Linked DNA regions of Streptantibioticus cattleyicolor NRRL 8057 = DSM 46488. The protein of the gene in region 1 interacts with the protein of each later gene in a pairwise test. Links are inferred from orthologs where the notes say so. Each region holds a gene or a part of one and is shown in the gene's direction. Other genes may lie near its edges. The genes, in order: paaC and SCATT_RS21775.

Region 1 (9,830 bases):
CTGGCCGAGGCCGGGTTCGACCCCAACCTGGTGTGCCTGGCCGCCGAGCGGCCCGGTGAGGGGCTCGCCAAGTCGCTCGCGGTCCGCCCGGAGATCCGGATCATCGACTACACCGGCTCCACCGCCTTCGGCGACTGGCTGGAGGCCAACGCCCGCCAGGCGCTGGTCTACACCGAGAAGGCCGGCGTCAACACGGTGATCATCGACTCCACCGACGACTACCGCGGCATGCTGGCCAACCTCTCCTTCACGCTCTCGCTGTACAGCGGCCAGATGTGCACCACGACGCAGAACCTGCTGATACCGCGGGACGGCATCACCACCGACGCCGGCCACAAGTCCTACGACGAGGTGGTGGCCGACCTCGCGGCGGCGTTGCAGGGTCTGCTCGGCGACGACCAGCGGGCCTGCGCGCTGCTCGGCGCCCTGGTCAACCCGCAGGTGCGGGAGCGGCTGGAGGCGGCGCCGTCGCTGGGCGAGGTGGCCCTGTCCTCGCGGGCCGTGGCCCACCCGGAGTTCCCGGACGCGGTGGTGCGCACCCCGGTGCTGATCTCCCTCGACGGTGCCAAGCCGGACGCCGAGGCGGCGTACCTGTCCGAGTGCTTCGGCCCGGTGTCCTTCGCGGTGGCCGTCGACTCGACGGCGGACGCGATCGCGCTGCTGCGCCGCACCATCCGCGACAAGGGCGTGATGACGGTGGGCGCGTACACCACCTCGGCGGAGGTGGAGCGGGCGGTGGAGGAGGTCTGCCTGGAGGAGTCGGCCAACCTGTCGCTCAACCTGACCGGCGGGGTCTACGTCAACCAGACGGCCGCGTTCGCCGACTTCCACGGCACCGGCGGCAACCCGGCGGCCAACGCCTCGCTGTGCGACGGCGCCTTCGTGGCGGGCCGGTTCCGCACGGTGGAGGTGCGCCGGCCGGAGTGAGGCGGATCCGGTCCCGTCCGGCGTCCGGTCCGGCCGGGCGGGGCCGCCGCGCTCAGATCCGCGCGTACCGCTGGATCCAGGCGTGCATGGCGATCGCCGCCGCCGCGCCCGCGTTGATCGAACGGGTCGAGCCGAACTGGGCGATCGAGCAGACCATGGCGGCGTGCTTGCGCGCCTCCTCGGTCAGCCCCGGGCCCTCCTGGCCGAACAGGAGCATGCAGCGCCGCGGCAGGACGGTGGTCTCCAGCGGGACGGCCCCGGGCAGGTTGTCGATCCCGACGATGGGCACGTCCTGCCCGGCCGCCCATTCGGCCAGCGACAGCACGTCCTCGTGGTGGCGCAGGTGCTGGTAGCGGTCGGTGACCATGGCACCGCGCCGGTTCCAGCGGCGACGGCCGACGATGTGCACCTCCTTGGCCGCGAAGGCGTTGGCGGTGCGCACCACGGAACCGATGTTGAAGTCGTGGCTCCAGTTCTCCACGGCGACGTGGAAGTCGTGGCGGCGGGTGTCGAGGTCGGCGACGATCGCCTCCCGCGTCCAGTACCGGTACCTGTCGACGACGTTGCGGCGGTCGCCCGCGGCCAGCAGGGCGGGGTCGTAGCGGGGATCGTCCGGCCAGGGCTCCGGGTGGGGGCCGACCCCGACCTGCGGCCCGAACCCGTCGTCGTACTGCGCCGGCAGCTCGGCGGCCGTCCGGTCCTCGGTGGTGCTCACCCCACGAGGGTAGAGGGTCGCCCCGGCAGCGGGTCGGGGCGGCGCTTCACCCGCAGCAGCCGGCCGGCCCGGTCGGCGACCCAGCGCAGGAAGCCGGTGGGCAGGAAGACGGCGTCGGCCGCGATCATCGCCAGCGAGAAGAAGGGGAGCCCCAGCACCACGGCGATCGCGGCGTGCTCGCACATCATCAGCACGAGCAGCACGTTCTTCACGGTGCGGTTGAAGAGCGTGAAGGGGAAGGCCACCTGCACGATCACGGTGCCGTAGGAGATCAGCATGATCATCAGGCCGCTGGTGGAGAGCAGGTGGGACAGGCCGGGCCAGGGGGTGAAGTCGTGCAGCCACAGCGGGTAGTACACCGCGGTGCCGTCCTCCCACCGCGACCCCTGGATCTTGTACCAGCCGGCCGTGGAGTAGATCAGGCAGACCTCGACCACGACGACGAGCATCGCCCCGGCGTGCACCAGGTTGGCGATCATGTCCAGTACGGTGCGCGGCTCGCCGGGGGCGTAACGGCGTACCAGCCACCACACGGCGGGCAGCAGCTGGGCGGTCCACAGGAGCACCGCCCACCCGGTGTCCAGCAGGCCGAGCGCGCTGACGGTCGCCAGGGCGGCGGCCGTCAGGAGCCACAGCGCGATCCCGGTCCGGTCGCGGTCGTCGGTGGTACCGGCCGCCGCGAGCCGCCGGGCGCGCCGGGCGTCCAGCGACCACACCCGGCCGCAGCGGGTGAAGACCAGGTAGATCGACATGATGTGCACCACGTTGTCGCCGCCGTCACCCATGAACACGCTGCGGTTCTGGAGCGACAGGACGCCGATCATGAAGAGCACGGAGGCGGTACGGGTGCGCCAGCCGAGCAGCAGCATCACGCTCGCGGCGATCGCGCCGTGGTAGACGATCTGGAACCAGACGCCGCTGCTGGACCACATCAGCGCGGTGAAGGCGTCGTTGGTGCCGATCAGGGTGTGCGCCAGGTCCCAGCCCCACGGGCTGTGCGGGCCGTACAGCTCGGCGCGGTGCGGCCACTCGCGCAGCAGGAAGACCAGCCAGGTGAAGGTGAAGCCGATGCGTATCACGGCGGACTGGTAGGGGGCGACCACGGCGCCGGTGACCTTGGCCAGCCCGGTGGTGACGGCCCGGTCCGCTGCGCGCCGCAGGCCGGTGAAGGGCGACGGTACGGGGGCGTCGGCCGCCGTCCGGCCGGGGGCTGCCGCGGTGGCGGACGCGGGGACGGATCCGGCGCCGTCCGGGCGTTCGGCGGTGGCGGGCTGTCGGGTCACTTGAAGTCCTCGTCGGTCACGGCCCACCAGGGCGCTACGTGGTAGGTGGTGCTGGTGTCCACGCGCTCGGTGCTCCACGGGGGCGCCGGCACGTTGCTGACGGCGGAGCGCACCTGGACGCGGTGGACGGCGCCGCCGTTGAGGCGGGGGCCGAACCGGTGGGCCACGATCCGCCGGACGTAGGCGGTGGACAGGTCGCCGCGTACGCCGACCGGCCGGCCCTGGTTGTCGTGCGAGTCGGTGAAGAACATCCACGCCCGCCGCAGTTCGTTCTGGGCGGTGTGGCTGGGCAGCGGGTCGTGCCGGATCCGCGCGAGGTCCATCGCCGTCAGGTCGACCCAGCCGGTGGTGCGCACGGTGCCGTCCGGCAGCCACACCTCGGCGCGCGCCTGGATGTCGGTGTTCTGCTGCACCGGGTTGGGCGCGAAGAGCTTCCAGTTCTGTTCGAACTCGGGGTAGATGTAGCCGTTGACCTGGGCGGCGTGCGTCTGCGAGACGGTGTTCGCCGGGGCGATGTGCAGGAAGACCATCGCGCAGTGCACCGCGGCGCCGACCACCACGGCCGCCACGGCGAGCGCGAGGACGATCCGCGAGCCGATGGAGAGCCCGGCTATGGCGCCGGCCCCGTCGTCGGGGGCCGCCTCGCCGGAGGGCGCCTGGTCGGGTGCCGTCCCGTCGTCGGGGGACGCGTCGCCCGCGGGGTCGTCCTGGCCGCTGCCGTCGGCCGGCCGGCCGTCGTCGGAGGCGTGGGGAGCCGGTTCGCCGACGGCTCCGGCGCGGCCGGGGGCGTCCTGGGGAACGGGTCCGGCCGGGGGGTTCCCCGTACCGCCGCCCGGGCCCGCCTTCGCCGCGCTGTCCTCCGCCGCCCTGTCCTCGGGTGGCTCCATGTCGTTCCCCGTCTCCTCGCCTGCGCCGTACGCACCGGAACGGTACTCATGCCGCCGTCCGCAGGACAGCCGTAGCGGGTTCTTCCCGAGTTATCCACAGGCCCGGGAATCCGCCTTGACACCCGCGCCGAGGCGACCGACGATTGAACCGAACGGTCGGTCGGGAGCAGGGAGGCTTCTGTATGACCACGGCACGGATGCCGGACGCGGCAGTGGAGACGGGCGACGAGGACTTCCGGCTGACGGAGTTCGAGGCCGAGGTGGCCGCCGACGGGCGGATCGAGCCACGCGACTGGATGCCGGACGCCTACCGGGCCACGCTGGTCCGGCAGATCGCCCAGCACGCCCATTCGGAGATCATCGGCATGCAGCCGGAGGCCAACTGGATCACCCGCGCCCCCAGCCTGCGCCGCAAGGCGATCCTGATGGCCAAGGTCCAGGACGAGGCGGGCCACGGGCTGTACCTGTACGGCGCCGCCGAGACGCTCGGCGTCGACCGCGCCGAGCTGCTCGACAAACTGCACGCCGGCCGCCAGCGCTACAGCTCGATCTTCAACTACCCCACCCTGACCTGGGCCGACGTCGGCGCCATCGGCTGGCTGGTGGACGGCGCCGCGATCACCAACCAGGTGCCGCTGTGCCGCTGCTCCTACGGGCCGTACGCCCGGGCCATGGTGCGCATCTGCAAGGAGGAGTCCTTCCACCAGCGCCAGGGGTACGAGCTGCTGTACGCGCTCGCGCACGGCACGCAGGCCCAGCGCGCCATGGCCCAGGACGCGGTGGACCGCTGGTGGTGGCCGTCCCTGATGATGTTCGGCCCGCCGGACGACGAGTCGGCGCACTCCGCCCAGTCGATGGCCTGGCGGATCAAGCGCCACTCCAACGACGAGCTGCGCCAGCGGTTCGTGGACATCTGCGTCCCGCAGGCCGAGTCGCTGGGGCTGCGGCTGCCCGACCCGGAGCTGCGCTGGAACGAGGAGCGCGGCCACTGGGACTTCGGCGCCATCGACTGGACGGAGTTCCAGCAGGTGCTCCGGGGCAACGGCCCGTGCAACGAACAGCGCCTGGCCCAGCGCGTCACCGCGCACGAGGAGGGCGCCTGGGTGCGGGAGGCCGCGGCGGCCTACGCCGCCAAGCACCGCGACGAGCAGGAGGTGATGGCCGGATGACCGCCGACTGGCCGCTGTGGGAGGTCTTCGTACGCAGCAGGCGCGGGCTGAGCCACAGCCACGCCGGGAGCCTGCACGCCCCGGACGCCGAGATGGCGCTGCGCAACGCCCGTGACCTGTTCACCCGGCGCGGCGAGGGGGTCTCCATCTGGGTGGTGCCGGCCGACCGGATCACCGCCTCCTCGCCGGACGAGAAGGACCCGTTCTTCGAACCCGCCGCCGACAAGCCCTACCGCCACCCGACCTTCTACCGGATCCCCGAGGGGGTGGAACACCTGTGACCGCGCTCGCCGGACTCACCCCGCTGCACCGGGCCGCCGTCACGCTGGGCGACGACGTCCTGGTCCTCTCCCACCGGCTGGGCGAGTGGGCCGGGCACGCCCCGGTGCTGGAGGAGGAGGTGGCGCTGGCCAACATCGCGCTCGACCTGCTCGGCCAGGCCCGCTTCCTGTACTCGATCGCCGGTGACGAGGACGGCTTCGCCTTCCGGCGCGACGAACGCGACTTCCGCAACGTGCAGTTGGTGGAGCACCCCAACGGCGACTTCGCGGAGACCATCGCCCGGCAGCTGTTCTTCTCCGTCCACCACGAGCTGCTCCACCGCGAACTGGAGCGGGGCGAGGGCGAGTTGGCGGCGCTGGCGGCCAAGGCCGTCAAGGAGGTGGCCTACCACCGGGACCACGCCGTGCAATGGACGCTGCGCCTGGGCGACGGCACGGAGGAGAGCCACACCCGGATGCAGCGCGCGGTGGACGGCCTGTGGCGTTACACCGGCGAGCTGTTCGAGCCGGTCGAGGGGCTGCCGGTGGAGACGGCGGCGTTGCGCGAGCCGTGGCTGGCCACGGTCGGCGACGTGCTGCGGGAGGCCACCTTGCGGATGCCGGAGGGGCCCGACCGGGTGGCGTGGGCCGCCGGAGCGGGCCGCCAGGGGATACACACCGAGCCGTTCGGCCGGATGCTCGCCGAGATGCAGCACCTGCACCGCGCCCACCCGGGGGCGTCGTGGTGACCGCCGGCCGCGCCCCGGCCGCCGACGCCGCCCGGCAGGGCGCCGGCTCCCCGGCGGACGGCGTCCCGGAGGCCGAGCTGCGCCGGGTGGCCGGCGAGGTGCCCGACCCCGAGCTGCCCATGGTCACCCTGGCGGAGCTGGGCGTCCTGCGGGACGTGCGGGTGCTCGGGCCGGGCCGCGTGGAGGTGGAGCTGACCCCCACCTACACCGGCTGCCCGGCGATCGAGGTGATGGCGGCCGACGTGACGCGGCGGCTGCGCGAGCGCGGGGTCACCGAGGTGGCGGTACGCACCGTGCTGTCGCCGCCGTGGACCACGGAGGCGATCAGCGCCGAGGGCCGCCGCAAGCTCGCCGAGGCCGGGATAGCCCCGCCGCGCCCCATGGCGGCGGGCGGGCCGGTGCCGGTCACGCTGTCGGTGCGCTGCCCGCACTGCGGCTCGCTGGACACCACGCTGCTCAGCCGGTTCTCGTCCACCGCCTGCAAGGCGCTGCGCCGTTGCGAGAGCTGCCGCGAACCCTTCGACCACTTCAAGGAGTTGTGATGCCGACGGCCCGCCACGCCGCCTTCCATCCGCTTCGGGTCCACGAGGTGGAGCGGCTCACCGATGACGCGGTGGCCGTCACCTTCGACGTGCCGCCCGAGTTGCGGGCCGCCTACCGCTTCCGGCCCGGGCAGCACATCACCGTGCGGCGCCGTACCACGGTGCCCGGTCCGCACGGCTCGGCCACGGGCAGCGAGATACGCCGCACCTACTCGGTGTGCGACCCGGCGCCCGCCGCGGAGGGGCCGCGGCGGCTGCGGATCGGGGTGCGCCTGGTGGAGGGCGGCGAGTTCTCGACCTACGCGCTCAAGGAGCTGTCGGCGGGGGACGTGCTGGAGGTGATGACGCCGGCCGGGCGGTTCACCCTGGACACCGCGCAGGCCAGGGCCGGGCTGGCGGCGGCGGAGGTCACGGAGGAGGCCACCGGGACGGCCGCCGGGCGCGGTGACGGCGGGGCGCGGCGCGGCGGGCGGTACGCCGCGGTCGTCGGGGGCAGCGGGATCACCCCGGTGCTGTCGATCGCGGCCACGGTGCTCGAAGGCCGGCCGGACACCCGGTTCTGCCTGATACGCAGCGACCGGACGGCCGGGTCGGCGATGTTCGTGGACGAGGTGGCCGACCTCAAGGACCGTTACCCGGCACGGTTCCAGCTGGTGCACGTGCTCTCCCGGGAGGTGCAGCAGGCGGGGGTGGACTCCGGCCGGCTGGACGAGGGCCGGCTGACCGGGCTGCTCCCGGCGCTGCTGGACACCGCTTCGGTGGACGCCTGGTTCCTGTGCGGGCCGCACGGGCTGGTGGCGGGCGCCGAGCGGGCGCTGCACCGGCTCGGGGTCGCCCCGGAGCGGGTGCACCAGGAGATCTTCCATGTGGCGGACGAGGGGTCGGCCACGGCACCGGCGCGGGAGCGCGGCGGCCCGGTCGGCACGGTACGGGCGGTCCTCGACGGCCGGGCCGGGAGCTGGCCGGCCCGGGAGGGCGAGTCGGTGCTGGAGACGGTGCTGCGCAACCGGGCCGACGCGCCGTACGCCTGCAAGGGCGGGGTGTGCGGCACCTGCCGGGCCCGGCTGCTCGGCGGCGAGGTGCGCATGGACCGCAACTTCGCGCTGGAGCAGACCGAGATCGACGCGGGTTACGTGCTGGCCTGCCAGTCCCACCCGGTCACCGAGGAGGTCGAGCTGGACTTCGACGCGTGAGCCCGTGACCGCGGCGGGAGCGGACGCGGCCGGGCGGGACGGCGGTGGCCGCCCGGGCTGTTCCCAGTTCGTAGAACCTGTTCTAACCTGACGCCCTGTCAGTTCAGGGGCGGCGGGAGGGACGGGCCGTGGACTTCAGCTTCAGCGAGGAGCAGCAGGCGGCGCGGGAGGCGGCCCGAGGGGTCTTCTCCTCGGTGGCCCCGGACGCGGTGCCGAGTCCGGTGGCCGCCGCGGGGCCGGTGGCCGACGACTTCGACCGGCCGCTGTGGCGGCGGCTGGCCGAGGCCGACCTGGTGGGCCTGGTGACCGGCCCGGAGTACGGCGGTGCGGGGCTCGACCCGATCGCGCTGTGCCTGGTGCTCGCCGAGGCGGGCGGGGTGCTGGCCAGGGTCCCGCTGCTGGAGACCGGCGCGGCGGCGCTGGCCCTCCAGCGGTACGCGCCCGACGAGCTGCGCCAGTCGCTGCTGCCCGAGGTGGGCCGGGGCGGGACGGTCCTCACCGTCGCCGCCGCCGGGCGCACCGGCCACGAGCCCGCCGAACGCGCCGTGCGCGCCCGTCCCGTACGAACGGGCGGAGGGGGCTGGCTGCTGGACGGCGTCCAGACCGCCGTTCCGTGGCCGGGGCAGGCCGATCACGTACTGGTGCCCGCGCACCCGGCGGACGACGAGGGCCGGGCGGTGCTCGCGGTGCTGCCCCGGGAGGCCGACGGGATGACCTGGGCCGACCAGCTCTCCACCAACGGCGAGCGCTACGGCGAACTCCGCCTGGAGTCGGTACGGGTGGACGCGGGACGGATGGTGGACGCCGCCGGCGCGTGGGAGTGGCTGCGGGATCTGCTCACCGTGGGCACCTGTGCGCTGGCGCTCGGGGTCGCGCGCCAGGTCGTCCGGATGACCGGCGAATACGTGGGCAAGCGGGAGCAGTTCGGCCATCCGCTGGCCACGTTCCAGGCGGTCGCGATGCAGATGGCCGACCGGTACATCGACACGCAGGCGATGGAGGCCACCTTGTGGCAGGCGGCCTGGCGGCTGGGGGACGGCGGCGCGACGGACGGGTTGCCGGTCGCCGCGGACGTGGCGGTGGCCAAGGTGTGGGCCTCGGACGGGGTGCGCCGGGTGACGCAGACCGCCCAGCACCTGCACGGCGGTTTCGGCGCCGACATCGACTACCCGCTCCACCGTTACCACGCCTGGGCCAAGCAGTTGGAGCTGTCGCTGGGCCCGGCCGCGGCCCACGAGGAGGCGCTGGGCGATCTGCTGGCCGCCCACCCGCCGGCCTGACGCCGCCCCCGTCGACCGGTCGGTGGCCGGCTCCCCGTCCGGGCCCGGCCCGGCCCCGACGCACGGTCCCGGCCCGTGGACCCGGCTCCGGCCGCGGTCGCGGCCTTGGGCTCGGCTCTTCGGTTCCCGAGCCGGCCGGCGTCGGCCCGGCGTCAGCCCCGGTCGCGGCCCAGAGCCGGCCTTCGCCCTGTTCCTGGACCCGGTCCCGGCCCGTGGGCCCGGCCCCGATCGCCATCCCGGCCCGTGGGCCCGTACCGTTCCGGCGCTGCCCCGGCCCCGGCCCCGGCGCGGCTCGGCGCGGGCCGGGTGTGGCTCCCGGAACGTGAGGCGGGTCCAGCCCGAGCCGGCCGGTCACGGTTCCCGGAACGTGACGCGGGAACCGTGCCGGACCCGTCGGCGGAGCCGGGCTCAGGCGGTCAGACGATCGTGGCGGGGGTGTCGTCGTCGGTGGTGAGGGGGAGGCCGGAGGCGGCCCAGTCGAGCATGCCGCCCGCGACGTTGACCGCGTCGTAGCCCTGGGCGATCAGGTACTGGGCGACCTGGGCGGAGCGTCCGCCGACCCGGCAGACCACGTGGACGCGGCGGTCGGTGGGGATCTCGGCGATCCGGGCCACCAGTTCGCTCATCGGGATGTGCACGGCCCGCTCGGCGTGTCCGGCGGCCCATTCGTCGGCCTCCCGTACGTCCAGCAGGTAACCGTCGGAGGGCACCGCGGCGGGGGCCACCTCGGGGAGCGGGGCGAAGTTCATCGATCGGCCTTCCTCGTCTCGTTGCGGCACGCGCGCCGTGCCCGGCGGCCAGGCCCGGCCAGGGCGGCCCATCGGC
Region 2 (9,830 bases), 1.7 Mb from region 1 along the record:
GGCGTTGGTCCGGCGGCCGGGGCGGGAGTCCGGGGCGGACCGGGCGCCGGGCTCGCGCCGGGTCGTCGTGGCGCACACCGCGCCCGGGCGCGGCTGGATCCGCGAGGCCGTCGTCGACGACCCGCGCGACCTGCTGGAGCTGGACCTCGCACGGCTCGGCGCCGGACACCACGACGGCTTCGGCACCCCGCACCACGGCGCCCCGCTCGCGCTGGTGTGCACCAACGGCCGGCGCGACCGCTGCTGCGCCCTGCTGGGCAGGCCGCTCGCCGCCGGACTCGCCGGCACCGGGCTCGGCGACGTCTGGGAGGTCACCCACCTCGGCGGCCACCGCTTCGCGCCCACCATGCTCGTGCTGCCGTACGGCTACGCCTACGCCCGGCTCGCCGTCGCCGACGCGGAACGCATCCTGCGCGCGGCGCGGGACGGCCGCATGGTGCACCGGCACTGCCGGGGCCGTTCGACCTGGGAGCGGCCGGGCCAGGCCGCCGAGCTGGCGGTACGCGGGCTCACCGGCGAGGCGGACGCCGAGGCGCTGACCGCCGGGCCGCCGATGCCGGCCGACGACGGCGGCTGGACGGTGGACGTGCTCCACCGCGACGGCCGCCGCTGGTCGGTACGGGTGGCCCGGGAGGTCTCCGCGCCGCCGCGTCCGGAGAGCTGCGGGAAGGCCCCGGGCACCCCGGAGCGGATGACGGTGACCTCGGTGCGGGGGCAACCCCCGTCCCTCCCCCGGGAGTTTCCCGTTCCCTGAACCGCGGGCCGGGCTACCGGGCCTGCTTGACGAACTCGTCGGTGTAGGTCTTCGACAGGTCCACCCGGTGGCCCTTGACCGAGGGGTCCCAGGCGGAGAGGACCGACAGGACGGTGCGCGGGCCGTCGGCGGGCATCAGCCCGTCCGGCGAGTACATGCCCTTCTCGTCCTCCAGCGCCTTGGTGTACAGCTCCTTGCCGATGCCCGCGTAGTAACCGGCCGGCATCCGGTCGGCGATCTGCGCGGCGCTGTGGCCCTGGATCCACTTCAGGGTCCGGACGAAGGCGACGGCCAGTTTCCGCGCGACCTCGGGGTTCTTCCGGATGTAGTCGGTGGTCATGTACAGGCAGGAGGACGGGTAGGTGCCGCCGAGGGCGGCCTTGGCGCCGGCCACGGTGCGCATGTCGACCAGCGGGCGGGCCAGCCCCTGCCGCTGGAGCACCGAGATGGTGGGCTCGGTGGTCATCCCGGCGTCGATCTGCTTGTTCTTCATCGCGGCGACGAAGGTGGAGCCGGCGCCCACCGCCACCGAGGTGGCCTCGCTGCTCCTGACGCCGTTCTTCTCCTCCAGGTACTGGGTGAGGAAGTTGGTGGACGAGCCGAGCCCGGTGACCCCGAGCTTGCGGCCCTTGAAGTCGGCGGGCGAGCGGATCGCCCCGGCCTCGTCGGCGCGGACCATCTCCACCTCGCCGGGCGCCTGGAGCAACTGCACCACGGATTCGGTGGACTTGCCCTTGGACTGCAGGTCGATGGTGTGGTCGTAGAAGCCCACCACCGCGTCGACCTGCCCGGCGACCATCGCGGTCTCGGCGTCCACCCCGGCCGGCTCGTCCGACAGGCGCACGTCCAGCCCCTCGGAGGCGAAGTAGCCGAGCTTCTGGGTGAGCGTCACCGGCAGGTAGATCTGCTTGTCGAGGCCGCCCACCATGATCCTCACGGTGGACTGCCCGGCGGCGTTCTTCGGCGCGGTCTTGGCGGCACCGCCGCCGCACGCGGTGAGCGACAGCGCGAGCGCGCAGGCGGCGGCCGTCAGCACGGACTTTCTGACCGGCGTCATCGCTGGTCTCCTTCTGGTGGGAACGAGCGGGTGGGAACGGGGGGGGACGGGAGCGGAGGGGACGGCCGGTCACAACCCGGCGGAGTCACCGGCGAGTTGGGTGGGACGCCAGCGCAGCACCCGCCGTTCGAACCGGGTGATCAGGAACTCCGCGGCCAGCGCCAGCACCGCGATGACGACGATGCCGGCGTAGACGCCGTTGGCGTTGAAGGTCTGCTGCGCCTGCTGGATGAGCTGGCCGAGCCCGGCCTGGGCGCCCAGCACCTCGCCGACGATCGCCCCGATCAGCGCGAAGCCGAACGCGGCGTGCAGCGAGGCGACGATCCAGGTCATCGCCGAGGGGAGCACCACCTGCGAGGTGACCCGCCACGGGGAGGCGCCCAGCACCCGGGCGTTGGCGATCAGGTCGCGGTCCACCTCGCGGGTGCCCTGGAAGGCGTTGAAGAAGACCGAGAAGAAGACCAGGACCACGGCGAGCGCCACCTTGCCGGAGGGGCCCAGGCCGAACCAGATGATGAACATCGAGCCGAGCACCACGCGCGGGATGGAGTTGCCCGCCTTGATGAACGGCGCCAGTACCTCGGCCAGCGCCTGGACGCGGCCGAGCGCCACCCCGAGCACCACCCCGGCGGCGGTGCCGATGAGGAAGCCCAGGACGGTCTCCTCCATGGTGATGCCGATGTTGTACCAGATGGAGCCGGTGGGGGTGCCGTCGGTGAACCAGGTCTTCAGCTGGTGGACCACCCCGCCCGGCGAGCCGTAGGTGAAGGTGTCCAACGCGCCCCGCGCGGAGGCCAGTTGCCAGCCGCCGACCACCACCACGACCAGCAGCGCCTGGACGGTGTGGACCAGCGCCCCGCGGCGGCGCCGGCGGGAGGCGGCGGTGCGGGCGAGCGCGGTCTCGTCGGCCTCGGCGCCGGGCGCCGCGGCCAGGGTTCCGGTGGCCATCAGTGGTGGTGCCCCTTCGTCGCGTCGGTGAGGTTCTGTCCGGTGCCCACGGCGTCGCCGGTGCGCGTGTCGGCCGGCGGGCCGGGCTCCCCGGGGCCGCCGGGTGCCGCGGTGGTGCCCGCGGTGCGCTCGTAGGCGAGTTGCACCTCGTCCCGCAGGCTGCGCCAGATCCGCTCGTACACCGCCACGAAGTGCGGGTGGAAGCGGACCTCCTGCACCTTGCGGGGGCGTGGCAGGTCGATGCGGAAGGCGTCCTTGACGGTGCCGGGGCCCACGGTGAGCACCACGACCTTGTCGGCGAGGGCGATCGCCTCCTCCAGGTCGTGGGTGACGAAGACGACGGCGGGCCGCGTCAGCTCCCACAGCGCGAGCAGTTCGTCCTGGACGATCTGCCGGGTCTGCACGTCCAGCGCCGAGAACGGCTCGTCCATCAGCAGGATCTCGGGTTCGTTGATCAGCGTCTGGGCGAGGGCGACGCGTTTGCGCATGCCGCCGGAGAGCTGGTGCGGCAGCCGGTCCTCGAAGCCGGCCAGGCCGACCCGGCGCAGCCAGTCGCGTGCCGACTCGACGGCGTCCTTGCGTGCCGTGCCGCGGAACTGCGGTCCGGCGGCGACGTTGTCCAGCACCGACTTCCAGGGGAAGACGGCGTCGGTCTGGAACATGAAGCCGACCCGGCGGTCGATGCCGGTCACCGGTTCGCCGTGGATCAGGGCCTGTCCGCTCCCGGGCCGCTCCAGCCCGGAGACGAGCGAGAGCGTGGTCGACTTGCCGCAGCCGGTGGGGCCGACCACGGCGCAGAACTCCCCCGGCGCCACCGTCATGCTCAGGTCGCGGATGGCGGTGTGGACGCCGCCGGACGGGGTGCGGAAGCGTTTGGTGGTGGCCCGCAGCTCGATCGCCGGAACCGGGCCGGTGGCTGTCTCGTTCACTGTGTGCTGGCACCGCCTTGGGCGAGGGGTTCGGGTGCCGGGGACGTTAGGGCGCGCGGGGGCGGGGCGGGAGCCTTCCCCGCGTTGCGCGGCTTTCCCGCGTTGCGCGGGTTCTGCTCGTTGTGCTCACCGCCCCGGGGGTGGGCAGACGGCCCGCTGCCAGGCACAATCTGCGCATCGTGGTGCGGGGCAGGGCCGCACCCGGCGGCGGGCGCGGCGGTGGGACGACGCGTCCGCCCGCAGCGACGACGAGCCGCGGGGACGGAAGAGCACATGCCGATGCGCGCGCCCGGACCGGCCCACGACCGGCCACCGGCCAGGGCCGCCGCCACGGCCCGGGCACGGCTGACGCGCGCCGTCACCGCCGTGGCGCGCCGGCCGCGGGGCAACCGGAAGCTCTCCGGCCGCATCCTCGCCGGCCAGCTGGCGATCCTGGGGCTCACCAGCGCGATCGGCTTCGTCCTCTTCGCCGTGGCGCAGCGCGGCCAGCTCGACCGGGAGTACGAGCGCCAAGCGCTGGCGATCGCCACCACCACCGCGGCCGAGCCGCAGATCCGGCAGGCCATCGCGTACGGCACCGGGGGCGACGTGGTGCAGGCGGTCACCCAGCGGATCGCGGCCTCCACCGGCGCCTCCTACGTCGTGGTGATCGACCGGCACGGCATCCGCCACTCGCATCCGCACCCGGAACTGGTCGGCGTGCGGGTGGACGCCCCCGGCACCCGGCTGGACGGCCGTTCCCACGTGGGCGTCGACAACGGCTCCACCGGCCGTTCGGCCAACGGCCGGGCGCCGCTGTACGGTCCGGCGGGCGACCTGGTCGGCCAGGTCTCGGCCGGGATCCGGGAGCGTACGGTGGTCGACCAGCTCTGGCAGGAGCTGCCGGTCTTCGGGCTCTTCGCCGGGGTCGCGCTGGCGGTGGGCGCGGGCGCCTCGGTGCTGCTGGCCCGGCGGCTGAAGCGCTCCACGTTCGGGCTGGAGCTGGAGGAGATCACCGAGCTGCTCCAGGACCGGGAGGCGATGCTGCACGGCATCCGGGAAGGGGTGCTCGCCTTCGACCGGCGGGAGAGGATCACCGTGGTCAACGACGAGGCCCGGCGCCTACTGGGGCTGGGCACCGCGCTCGGCCGCACCCTGGCCGAGGTGCTGCCCGACGGACGGCTGCGCCGCGCCCTGGACGGCACGCTGGCCGGCCACGACATCACCGTGCTCACCGACAGCCACTGCCTGGCCGTCAACCGGATGCCGGTGGTGCTGCACGGCCGCGAACTCGGCGCCGTGGTCACCGTACGCGACCGCACCGAACTCGTCGGGCTGCTGCGGGAGCTGGACTCGGTACGCGGCCTCACCGACGCGCTCCGCTCCCAGCAGCACGAGTTCTCCAACCGCATGCACACCCTGGCCGGCCTGCTCGAACTGGGCGAGCACGAGGCGGCGTTGGAGTTCGCGGTCGAATCGGCGGGCGCCGAGCCGTCGTTGGCCGGGTCGGTACGGGACCGGATCGGCAACCCGCTGATGGCCGGGCTGGTGATGGCGAAGACCACGGTGGCCCAGGAGCGCGGGGTGCGGCTGGCCCTCGACGCGGCCTCGGAGCTGGGCGAGGCACCGCCGCATCTGGACCGGCTGCTGACGATCGTGGGCAACCTGGTGGACAACGCCGTCGACGCCGCGGCCGACGGCCCGCCCCCCGCCGGTGGTCCGCGCCAGGTGACGCTGCGGCTCACCGAGGACGCGGCGGCCGTGCGGGTGCGGGTGGCCGACACCGGCCCCGGGGTGCCGGGGTGGGCGCGCTCGCGGATCTTCGAGGACGGCTGGTCGACCCGGCCCGGGCGGGGCACCGCGCGGCGCGGGCTGGGGCTGGCGCTGGTGCACCGGCTGGTGCGGCGGCACGGAGGAACGATCGAGGTGAGCGAGGGCCGGGGCGCGGTCTTCACGGTGGTGCTGCCGGTACCGGATCCGGCGGACGACCGCCGTGCGGCCCTGACGGCGAAGGGAGCCGACCGGTGATCAGGACGCTGGTGGTGGAGGACGACTTCCGGGTGAGCGCCATCCACGCCGCCTACGTGGCCCGGACCGAGGGCTTCGAGGTGGCCGGGCGGGCCGGGAGCGTCGCCGAGTGCCTGGACCGGGTCCGCGAGACCCTTCCGGATCTGCTGCTGCTCGATGTGTACCTGCCGGACGGCAGCGGCCTGGAGGTGCTGCGCCGGCTCACCGAGGACGCCGGGGGCGCCCGTCCCGACGCGATCATGACGACCGCGGCCCGGGACGTCACCTCGGTGCGCACCGCGCTCAAACTGGGCGCCGTCGGCTACCTGGTGAAGCCGTTCGCCTCCGCCGCGCTCACCGAACGGCTCACCGCCTACCGGGGGTTGCGGCACCGGGTGGACGCGCTCGACCCGGCCGCCGAGACCGATCAGGCCGATGTGGACGCGCTGTTCAGCGCCGCCCGCCCGACCGCGCTGCCCCCGGTGCCGGCCAAGGGCCACTCGGCGCCCACCCTGGCCCTGGTGCGGGACGCGGTACGGGCCGCGCGCCGCGATCTGTCGGCCGCCGAGGTCGCCGCGGCCACCGGGGTCTCCCGGGCCACCGCGCAGCGCTACCTGTCCTACCTGGTCCGTGAGGGGCTGGCCCGGCTGGAACTGCGGTACGGCACGACCGGCCGCCCCGAGCACCGTTACCGCTCGGTGGCCTGACCCGAGGTGCCGCCGATGCCCTTGCGGAACGCGTACCCCACCGCCTGGGCCCGGTCCCGTACCCCGGTCTTGGCGAAGAGGTTGTTGATGTGGGTCTTCACGGTGGCCTGGCTGACGTAGAGCTCGGCGGCGATCTCGGCGTTGGACAGCCCCTGGGCGACCAGCGCCAGCACCTCGGCCTCGCGGGCGGTCAGCCCGTCCGGCAGCGGGTCGGGCAGCGCGGCGCCGGGGCCGGCGGCCGGCTTCGCGGGGGCCTGGGAGAGGCGTTCGACCAGCCGGCGCTGGACCTTCGGGGAGAGCCCGGCGTCGCCCGCCAGCACGTCCTCGACGGCCCGCAGGATCTCCCGCTCACCGGCGTCCTTGGTCAGGTAGCCGCGGGCTCCGGCACGCAGCGCGGGGAAGAGCCATTCGTCGTCGTCGAAGGTGGTGAGCACCACCACCTGGGTACGCGGATGCTCCGCACGGATCCGCCGGGTCGCCTCGATCCCGTCGCAGCGGGGCATGCGCAGGTCCATCAGGACCACGTCCGGGTCCTTCTCGGCCACCAGCCGCACCGCCTCGTCGCCGTCGGCGGCGGCGCCCACCACGTCGAGGCCGGGCATCAGCCGCAGCAGCATCACGATGCCCTCGCGCACCACCGTCTGGTCGTCGGCGACCAGCACCGTCACCGTCCGCCCGGCCGTCATGCCGGCACCCGCAACCGCACCGTGAACCCCTCCTCGGCCACGCCGGCCTCCAGCGTGCCGCCCAGCAGTTCGGCGCGCTCCCGCATCCCGAGCAGCCCGTAGCCGGCCCCGGAAGCGCCGAGCGCCGGGTCGGGGGCCCGGCCGCCGGTGTCGCGCACCACCAGTTCCACCTCACCGGCACCGTAGTCCAACGACATCTCGACCTTGGAGCCCGGCGCGTGCTTGCGGGCGTTGGTCAGCGCCTCCTGGGCGACCCGGCGCACCGCGAGGCCGGCTTCCGCGCCGAGCCGGCGCCGTTCGCCGCCGATGCGCAAGGTGACGCACTCGGAGGCGGCCAGCTCGCGCAGGAAGTCCTCGGCCGGGGTGATCTCGCCGCGCAGCGCGGAGAGCGCCTGCCGGGTCTCGACGAGCCCCTGTCGGGCCATCCGGCGCGCGGAGACCACCCGTTCCAGCACCTGGTCGCGTTCGCCGCCGCGTTCGATCAGCAGCCGGGCCGCCTCCAGGTGGACCAGCTGCGCGGACAGGCTGTGCGCCAGCACGTCGTGGATCTCCCGGGCGATCCGGCCGCGTTCACGCAGCGCCGCCGTCTCGGCCTCCGCCACCCGGGCCGCCCGTTCCTGGTCCAGGAGCCGGCGGGCGTTGCCGCGGGCCTCCGCGTCCAGCCGCAGGACGTATCCGGCCAGCCCCAGCCCGATCGTGGTGAGCGTGGTGGCCATCCAGCGTTCGTTGTCGGCCACCGCGTAGGCGCCCAGCGCGAGCGCGGTGAACGGGACGGCGGCGGCCAGCGGCATCCGTTCCATGGCGACCATCGCCGAGGCGCACCACAGCACTATGGCGGCGAAGGTGGCCTGCGCGGACTGGGCCCCGAAGGCACCGGCGACGATGACGGCGAGCAGCGCCAGCGAGGGCCACAGCCGGTGGTGCAGGGTGCAGCGGATCAGCCCCCAGAAGGCGAGCCCGGCGCCCACCGAGCCGAGCGCCAGCCAGAGCCGCGCCAGCCCGTGGTGCGGGGCGCCGCTGAACGCCCCCCACAGCAGCCCGGCGAAGATCAGCACGCGCACGAAGACCGAGAGCCCCCGGTGGGCGGGGTGGCGGAACTCCCGGGTCAGCGCCTCCCGGGACGGCCACGCCGTCCACTGGCTCATCGGCATCTGCGCTCCCTCCGCATCACGCGGCACCCGGTGCCCGGCGCCCGCCACGGTGGACCTCACCCGAGGACGGTCGCCCGGGGCGCCGACCGCAGTTCCCGGGCGCGCCAGACGACCACGCCGGTGCGGACGAGCAGGGTGGCCGCCAACGCCAGCATTATCGATCCGCTGCCCTGGTGCACGCCCAGCATCGCCCCGACCGCCGCCAGGCCGCCGCGCAGCACGATGCCGCCGGCCCAGGCCGCCGCGGTGGCCTTGGTGCCCCTGGACCACACCGTCCCGTCCCGCTCGGCCCAGACCCGGGTGGTGAACCCCCAGGCGGCGCCCATCCCCGCGCCCACCATCACCCCGGCGGCGAGCAGGACCGCCGAGAGCACCTGGTGGTGCGGGTCGGTCAGCCCGTGCTGGCGTACCGCGAGCACCACCAGCACCACCGGCATCAGCCACCACCGCGCGTCGGCGTCGGCGACCTTCTGCGGCTTGAGCTGACGGCTGACGACCAGCCCGACGACCGCGACGATCGCGACCGCATCGACAAGACCCGACATGGGAACTCTCCGTACTCCGCGCTAGGGGTTTCCAACACCCCCGACGCTACGGAGCGTGGCCGCCGCCCGGATCGGCGCCCGGGTTGAACCGGGGTGGAACCCGGTCTCCACCCGTGGGTGGAGACCGGCGCGACGCGGAGGGCGGCGCGGCCCGGGACCGTCCGCCGCGGACGGCGGCCCGGCGGCGGTCAGACGTCGATGCGGGAACGGTCCAAGGTGGCCGCGGAGTTGGTGATGAACTCCTTGCGCGGCGCGACCTCGTTGCCCATCAGCAGGTCGAAGGCGCGCTCGGCGGCCTCCAGGTCGCTGATGTTGATCCGGCGCAGGGTGCGGTGGCGCGGGTCCATGGTGGTCTCCGCGAGCTGGTCGGCGTCCATCTCGCCGAGGCCCTTGTACCGCTGGATGCTCTCCTTGTAGCGCACCCCGCGCCGCTGGAGGTCGAGCAGGGTCTCGCGCAGCTCGTTGTCGGAGTAGGTGTAGACGTACTTGTCCTGCCCCTTCCTGGGGTTGGTCAGCTCGATGCGGTGCAGCGGCGGCACCGCGGAGAAGACCCGGCCCTCCTCGACCATCGGGCGCATGTAGCGCTGGAAGAGGGTGAGCAGCAGGCAGCGGATGTGGGCGCCGTCCACATCGGCGTCGGCGAGGAAGATGACCTTGCCGTAGCGCGCCTGGTCGACGTCGAAGGTGCGTCCCGAACCGGCCCCTATGACCTGGATGATCGCCCCGCACTCGGCGTTCTTCAGCATGTCGGAGACGGATGACTTCTGGACGTTGAGGATCTTGCCGCGGATCGGCAGCAGCGCCTGGAACTCGGAGTTGCGCGCCACCTTGGCGGTGCCCAGCGCCGAGTCGCCCTCGACGATGAAGAGTTCGGTGCGCTCGACGTCGTCGCTGCGGCAGTCGGCGAGCTTCGCCGGGAGCGAGGAGGACTCCAGGGCCGTCTTGCGGCGCTGCGCCTCCTTGTGCTGGCGGGCGGCGATGCGGGTGCGGGCGGCGGCCACCACCTTCTCCAGCACCGCGCGGGCCTGCTGCTTGTCGTCGCGCTTGGTGGAGGTCAGGAACGCCTT

The links.
Region 2: the proteins of paaC (region 1) and SCATT_RS21775 interact in binary tests that used the Escherichia coli proteins (3 or more experiments, as listed by UniProt). The link is inferred for Streptantibioticus cattleyicolor NRRL 8057 = DSM 46488 from one-to-one orthologs.

The regions. Positions count from the first base shown.
Region 1 is NC_017586.1:3,223,792-3,233,621, forward strand. Bases 4,125-7,124 are described here. They hold paaC (1,2-phenylacetyl-CoA epoxidase subunit PaaC), read left to right. Parts: upstream 4,125-5,258; coding sequence 5,259-5,990; downstream 5,991-7,124. Other genes in these bases: paaA (1,2-phenylacetyl-CoA epoxidase subunit PaaA), read left to right, coding at 4,125-4,981; paaB (1,2-phenylacetyl-CoA epoxidase subunit PaaB), read left to right, coding at 4,978-5,262; paaD (1,2-phenylacetyl-CoA epoxidase subunit PaaD), read left to right, coding at 5,987-6,532; SCATT_RS14425 (2Fe-2S iron-sulfur cluster-binding protein), read left to right, coding at 6,532-7,124. Outside these bases: phenylacetic acid degradation protein PaaN, read left to right, coding at 1-927; SCATT_RS14390 (TrmH family RNA methyltransferase), read right to left, coding at 980-1,642; SCATT_RS14395 (HTTM domain-containing protein), read right to left, coding at 1,639-2,925; SCATT_RS14400 (DUF5819 family protein), read right to left, coding at 2,922-3,812; more of paaA, read left to right, coding at 4,010-4,124; more of SCATT_RS14425, read left to right, coding at 7,125-7,725; SCATT_RS14430 (acyl-CoA dehydrogenase family protein), read left to right, coding at 7,854-9,005; SCATT_RS14435 (rhodanese-like domain-containing protein), read right to left, coding at 9,422-9,754. UniProt on the Escherichia coli protein: Component of 1,2-phenylacetyl-CoA epoxidase multicomponent enzyme system which catalyzes the reduction of phenylacetyl-CoA (PA-CoA) to form 1,2-epoxyphenylacetyl-CoA. The subunit C may be essential for structural integrity of the alpha subunit.
Region 2 is NC_017586.1:4,956,091-4,965,920, reverse strand. The notes cover bases 4,537-7,536. They hold SCATT_RS21775 (response regulator transcription factor), read left to right. Parts: upstream 4,537-5,691; coding sequence 5,692-6,381; downstream 6,382-7,536. Other genes in these bases: SCATT_RS21765 (sensor histidine kinase), read right to left, coding at 7,064-7,536; SCATT_RS21770 (response regulator transcription factor), read right to left, coding at 6,363-7,067; SCATT_RS21780 (sensor histidine kinase), read left to right, coding at 4,537-5,695. Also shown: SCATT_RS21800 (sucrase ferredoxin), read left to right, coding at 1-754; SCATT_RS21795 (ABC transporter substrate-binding protein), read right to left, coding at 768-1,811; SCATT_RS21790 (ABC transporter permease), read right to left, coding at 1,881-2,759; SCATT_RS21785 (ABC transporter ATP-binding protein), read right to left, coding at 2,759-3,688; more of SCATT_RS21780, read left to right, coding at 3,962-4,536; more of SCATT_RS21765, read right to left, coding at 7,537-8,218; SCATT_RS21760 (DUF1453 family protein), read right to left, coding at 8,275-8,763; SCATT_RS21755 (DNA gyrase/topoisomerase IV subunit B), read right to left, coding at 8,952-9,830. UniProt on the Escherichia coli protein: Member of the two-component regulatory system DpiA/DpiB, which is essential for expression of citrate-specific fermentation genes and genes involved in plasmid inheritance.